Linked DNA regions of Hyphomicrobium denitrificans ATCC 51888. The protein of the gene in region 2 interacts with the protein of the main gene of each other region in a pairwise test. Links are inferred from orthologs where the notes say so. Each region holds a gene or a part of one and is shown on either strand. Other genes may lie near its edges.

Evidence for each region. The genes of interacting proteins can lie anywhere in the genome.
Region 1: the proteins of gyrA (region 2) and gyrB interact in binary tests that used the Escherichia coli proteins (3 or more experiments, as listed by UniProt). The link is inferred for Hyphomicrobium denitrificans ATCC 51888 from one-to-one orthologs.

The regions. Positions count from the first base shown.
Region 1 is NC_014313.1:5,277-8,403, forward strand. Bases 1-3,055 are described here. They hold gyrB (DNA topoisomerase (ATP-hydrolyzing) subunit B), read left to right. Parts: upstream 1-331; coding sequence 332-2,779; downstream 2,780-3,055. Other genes in these bases: HDEN_RS00030 (DNA replication/repair protein RecF), read left to right, coding at 1-185; HDEN_RS00040 (hypothetical protein), read left to right, coding at 2,906-3,055. Outside these bases: more of HDEN_RS00040, read left to right, coding at 3,056-3,127. UniProt on the Escherichia coli protein: DNA gyrase negatively supercoils closed circular double-stranded DNA in an ATP-dependent manner to maintain chromosomes in an underwound state.
Region 2 is NC_014313.1:2,234,839-2,238,170, forward strand. What follows is about bases 64-3,323. They hold gyrA (DNA gyrase subunit A), read right to left. Parts: upstream 3,012-3,323; coding sequence 264-3,011; downstream 64-263. Other genes in these bases: HDEN_RS10745 (Crp/Fnr family transcriptional regulator), read left to right, coding at 64-274. Also shown: more of HDEN_RS10745, read left to right, coding at 1-63. UniProt on the Escherichia coli protein: A type II topoisomerase that negatively supercoils closed circular double-stranded (ds) DNA in an ATP-dependent manner to maintain chromosomes in an underwound state.

The sequences.
Region 1 (3,127 bases), 2.2 Mb from region 2 along the record:
TCCTGCTGCTCGATGAAATCACGGCGCATCTCGATGCCGACCGGCGCGCGGCGCTGTTCGACGAAATCCTGCATCTCGGGGCGCAGGCGTGGATGACCGGCACGGACAAAAATGCCTTCGAGGCGCTTGCCGGCCGGGCGCGTTTCTGGGCGGTTCAGGAGGGTAAAATCGCAGTTTCGGAATAAGTTGTCGGCGAGGGACAAACGGTCACACGCAAGACAATGAAAACAATACGCTTTTTTAAGCCGCAAAGAATCGATTTCATGCGGTGTTTCAAGGGGTTTTGTGGTATGAAATGGGTCTCATTTCCCTCCCTTGAGAAAAGCAAAAAATGACCGCTCAACCGCTGAAAAAAATGCCCGAGCCTGACGATTACGGCGCGGACAGCATCAAGATGCTGAAGGGGCTCGACGCGGTTCGCAAACGTCCCGGCATGTACATCGGCGACACCGACGACGGGTCGGGTTTGCACCACATGATTTACGAGGTCGTCGATAACGGTATCGACGAAGTTCTCGCGGGTCATGCGAAGAGCTGCGAGGTGACGCTCAACCCTGATGGCTCGTGCACCGTGCGCGACGACGGGCGTGGGATTCCGACCGGCATCAAGAGGGATGACGACCAGGACCCGAAGCGTTCGGCCGCGGAGATCGTGTTCACCGAGCTGCACGCTGGCGGAAAGTTCGACCAGAACTCCTACAAAGTTTCCGGCGGTCTGCACGGCGTTGGCGTGTCGGTCGTCAATGCGCTGTCGTCGTGGCTCAAGTGCCGGATCTGGCGCGACGGCAAGGAGCACTTCGTCGAATTCAACAACGGCAACACGGTTGCGCCGCTGAAGGTCGTCGGCGATGCGAATGGTGAGCGCGGTACGGAAGTTTCGTTTCTGCCGAGCACCGAGACGTTTCACAACGTCACCGAATTCGATTTCGCGACGCTCGAGCATCGCTTGCGCGAACTGGCGTTCCTGAACTCAGGCGCTAAGATCGTTCTGACGGATGCGCGTCATGCCGACGTGAAGCGGCAGGAGTTCGTCTACGAAGGCGGCACGGCAGCTTTCGTGCGCTATCTCGATCGTTCGAAGTCGTCTGCGCTTCCCGATCCGATCATGATTTTGGGTGAGAAGGACGGCATCACCGTCGAGGCGGCTCTGTGGTGGAACGATACCTACCACGAGACGGTGCTGTGCTTCACGAACAACATTCCGCAGCGGGACGGCGGCACGCATCTCGCCGGTTTCCGCAGCGCGCTGACACGTATCGTCAATAAGTACGCGGAAGAAACCGGTCTCGCCAAAAAAGAGAAGGTTTCGCTTTCGGGTGATGATGCGCGCGAAGGTCTGACCTGCGTTCTGTCGGTGAAAGTACCCGATCCGAAGTTCTCGTCTCAGACGAAGGACAAGCTGGTTTCGTCCGAAGTGAAGCCGGTCGTCGAGTCGGCGGTCGGCGATCAGCTCGGCGCGTGGTTCGAAGAGCATCCGAAAGAAGCGAAGGTGATCGTCGGCAAGATCGTCGAGGCGGCGCTCGCGCGTGAAGCGGCGCGCAAGGCCCGCGATCTGACGCGGCGCAAGGGTGCGCTTGATGGTCTCCGCCTGCCAGGCGGGCTTGCGGAATGCCAGGATCGCGACGCGTCGAAGACGGAAGTTTTCATCGTCGAGGGCGACTCGGCAGGCGGTTCGGCGAAGCAGGGCCGCAAGCGCGAGTTTCAGGCGGTGCTGCCGATCCGAGGTAAAATCCTGAACGTCGAGCGGGCTCGCACCGACAAGATGCTCTCCTCGGAACAGGTGACGAATATTATTGCGGCGCTGGGCACAGGTATCGGGCGCGACGAGTTCAAGCTCGACAAGCTGCGGTATCACAAGGTCATCATCATGACCGACGCCGACGTCGACGGCGCGCATATTCGAACGCTGCTGCTGACGTTTTTCTACCGGCAGATGCCGGAGCTCGTCGACAAGGGGCACGTCTACATCGCGCAGCCGCCGCTCTACAAAGTCGCGCGCGGCAAGGCGCAATCGTATCTCAAGGACGAAAGGGCACTCGAAGATTATCTCATCGATCAGGGCCTTGTGGACGCGGTTCTGGTGACCGGCAGCGGCACGGAGCGCGCGGGCCGAGATCTTCGCGACATCGTCGAGCAGGCGCGGCAGATTTCGGGCGGCATCAACGGGCTGCATTCGCGTTACAACCGCAATGTCGTCGAGCAGGGTGCGATCGGCGGTATTTTCAATCCCGCGTATCTGCAGTCGGCGACGGAAGCGAACGCCGCGGCGGCGCGCGTCGCAAAGCGTCTCGACGACGTTTCGGAAGAAATGGAGACCGGCTGGGAAGGCCGCTTCGGCAACGACGGCTTTGTGTTCAAGCGCGAGGTTCGCGGCGTGACGGAGGTGCACTTCCTCGATCGCGCGCTGTTGGGTTCGCTCGACGCGCGGCGCTTGAACGAACGTCACGCGCATCTCGTCGAAGTCTACGACAAGCCCGCGAAGCTGAAGCGCAAGGACAAGGTCGAGGCCGTGCTCGGGCCGCGTTCGCTCCTCACCGCCGTGTACGAAACGGGTCGCAAGGGCATTGAGCTTCAGCGCTACAAAGGTTTGGGCGAAATGAATCCCGAGCAGCTTTGGGAAACGACGCTTGATCCGGATGTTCGTACGTTGCTGCAAGTGAAGGTCGGCGATCTCGCAGAGGCGGATGAAATTTTCGCCAAGCTGATGGGCGACGTTGTCGAGCCGCGGCGCGAATTCATCCAGGAAAACGCGCTCAACGTGTCGAACCTGGACGTGTGAGGCCGTGTCGCGACGGATGGTTCAACAGGAATTGTAACCGAACCGTCGTGCCGGGTTTATGCCGTCTTGGCTCGGGATGGCCGATCGGCGGTTGTCTTCCGGCGCGGTCCATCGAAAAAAGTGCTGGTGCTTCGCTGGTGGCTCGACGCCGACCGGCTGGAGCCGGGACAATGGTTCAACGGCCGCATCTATGAGCGGCGTTGCGATCTCTCTCCCGATGGCGATCTGCTGATCTATTTCGCGGCCAAGTGGCAGGCGCCGTTCGAAACTTGGACGGCTGTCAGCCGCACGCCGTATTTGACCGCGCTCGCGCTCTGGCCGAAAGGCGATGCGTGGGGCGGCGGCGGT
Region 2 (3,332 bases):
TCTCGTCGAGATCGGGGCGCATATCGGCATGCAGGCGGGCGGCGCGATCTCGTTCGATCTCCCGCTGACGCGCTACAACATCGCCGATTATCTCGCGCTCAATCCCGATACCGTATCACGCATTCTGTCGTCGCTCGTCAGCGACGGGATCATCGAGCGCCGCGGCCGGTTTCAAGTCTCGATCCGCAACTGGCGGGCACTCGTTGCGAAGTGCCCGCTCAGCGAAGCGATCATCCGGCTGCACGGCGCAGGCAAGCCCCTGCTTATGGGCTGACGCCTTCGCTGCCCTCGTCCGTCTCATCCTCGGTGATACGCTCGACGGAGACGACCTTCTCCTCGGCTTCCGTCTTGAAGATGCGCACGCCCTGGGTGTTGCGGCCCGCGATCCGGACGCCGTCCACGGGACAACGGATCAGCTGGCCGCCGTCGGTGACGAGCATGATCTGATCCTTCTCGTCGATCGGGAAGGACGCGAGCAAACGGCCGTTGCGATCGTTGACGACCATCGCGACGATGCCCTTGCCGCCGCGACCCGACGTGCGGAACTCGAACGACGACGATCGTTTGCCGAAGCCCTTGCTCGAAACGGTCAGCACGAATTGCTCGCCCGCCTGCATCACGGCGAAGCGTTCGGGACTGAGCGTCACGGCCTCGGCGCTGACTTCCTCGGCGTCGGCCTCCGCGACGGGTTCGGCGTCTTCGGTTTCTTCCGAGCGACGCAGAGCGCTCGCCTGCTTCAGGTAGGCGGCGCGTTCCTCTGCTGACGCCTCGAAGTGATCGAGGATGGCCATCGAGATGACTTCGTCGCCGTCGCCGAGCCTGATGCCGCGAACGCCGGTCGAGTCGCGCCCCTTGAACAGGCGGATTTCATCGCTGATGAGGAAGCGGACGCACTGGCCGTTACCGCTGGTCAAAAGCACGTCCTGATCGGGCTTGGCGATCGCGACCTGCACAATGCTGTCGCCTTCATCGAGCTTCATCGCGATCTTGCCGTTGCGATTGATGCTCTCGAAGTCGGCGAGCGCGTTGCGCCGGACGTTGCCGGAACGTGTCGCGAAGATCAGCTCAAGCTCGCTCCACGTCGAGGAATCCTCCGGCAGCGGCAGGATCGACGTGATGACCTCGTCCTGCGCGAGCGGCAGCAGGTTGACGAGCGCCTTGCCGGGCGATTGCGGCGAAGCCGGCGGCAAGCGCCAGACTTTCATGCGATAGCACATGCCGCGCGACGAGAAGAACAGCACCGGCGTATGTGTCGACGTCACGAACAGCTGCGTGACGAAATCCTCGTCGCGCGTCGACATGCCGGAGCGGCCCTTGCCGCCACGACGCTGCGCGCGATACGTCGCGAGCGGCACGCGCTTGATGTAGCCCTTATGGCTGACGGTGACGACGCAATCCTCGCGCTGGATAAGATCCTCGTCTTCGACCTCGCCTTCGATGTCGACGATTTCGGTTTTGCGCGGCGTCGCGAACTCATCCTTGATCGTCTGCAGCTCGCCCTTGACGATATCGACGACACGCGCGCGCGACGCAAGGATTGCAAGATATTCGCGGATTTCATTGGCGATCTTGTTCAACTCGTCAGCGATCTCGTCGCGGCCGAGAGCCGTGAGGCGGGCAAGTCGCAGTTCGAGGATAGCCTTCGCCTGCTCTTCCGAAAGCCGGTACGTGCCGGTCGCCGACACCTTGTGGCGCGGATCGGCGATCAGCTCGATCAGCGGCACCATATCTTTCGCCGGCCAGTCGCGCGCCATCAGCTGCTCTTTGGCTTCGGCGGGCGACGCGGAAAAGCGGATGAGCTTGATCACCTCGTCGATGTTGGCGACGGCGATCGCCAAGCCGACCAACACGTGAGCGCGATCGCGCGCCTTGTTCAGCAGGTGCTTGATGCGGCGCGTAACGACGTCCTGGCGGAAGCTCGTGAACGCCGAGATGAAATCCTTCAGCGTCAGGCTTTCCGGACGGCCGCCGTTGATCGCCAGCATGTTGGCGCCGAACGTCGTCTGCAGGTCGGAATACTTGTAGAGGTTATTCAGAACGACATCGGCGACCGCATCACGCTTCAGCTCGATGACGATGCGAATGCCTTCGCGGTTCGATTCATCCCAAAGATCGGAGATGCCTTCGATCTTCTTGTCGCGCACGAGATCGGCGATTTTTTCGATCAGCGTGCGCTTGTTCACCTGATAGGGAATTTCGGAGACGACGAGGGCTTCGCGATCCTTGCGGATATGCTCGACGGTCACGCGGGCACGCATGATGATCGAGCCGCGGCCCTTGTGATAGGCTGAGAGAATGCCGCCGCGGCCGAGAATGAGACCGGCCGTCGGGAAATCCGGGCCCTGAATGATCTGCGAAAGCTCGTCGATACCGATCTCGGGATTGTCGAGGTCGGCGATGCAGGCGTCGATGACCTCGCCGAGGTTGTGCGGCGGAATGTTCGTCGCCATGCCGACCGCGATGCCGCCCGCACCGTTGACGAGCAGGTTCGGAAATTTGGCGGGCAGAACGGACGGCTCCTGAATGGTGCCGTCGTAGTTGTCGCGATAATCGACCGTATCGTTGTCGAGATCGTCGAGCAGGAAGCTCGCGACTTTGGCGAGACGCGATTCCGTGTAGCGCTCAGCCGCCGGCGGGTCACCGTCGATCGAACCGAAGTTGCCCTGCCCATCGACGAGCGGCACGCGCATCGAGAAATCCTGCGCGAGACGCACGAGCGCGTCGTAGATCGCGAGGTTGCCGTGCGGGTGATATTTGCCCATCACCTCGCCGACGATGCGCGCCGACTTGACGTACTTCTTATTCCAATCGAGCCCGAGTTCGTTCATCGCGAACAGGATGCGGCGGTGCACGGGCTTCAGACCGTCGCGGACATCGGGCAACGCGCGCGAGATGATGACGCTCATCGCGTAGTCGAGGTACGACTTCTTCATCTCGTCTGAAATGGAGACGGGGCGGATGTCGCTCGGCTCGCGGCCAGCCGGTCTTTCGTCGTCGCTATTGTCGGTCAAAGTCTCAACTTTCTTGGAGGCAGATCGCGGCTGCAGCGCGGACGTTCGGCTGGCGCGGGATGGTGCTGAATACCATATCGGAAAGCGCGCCGGAAAGCTATCAGCGCGGCGACGTGACGCGAAATCCCGCTGGAAAAATTCGTACGTATATTCAATATGTTACTAGTCCCGCCTTGCACGCGGCGCGGCGTTTCCGTGACTTCATCCGGACACAGTCCGAGACTATTTGCTCAATCGTGCAGATTCGGGATTTTCGTGGGTCCTGATTGAACCGGCGGCGCGGCGCCGGGGAGCCCCGCGCGTGACTTAAAAAGGAACTCT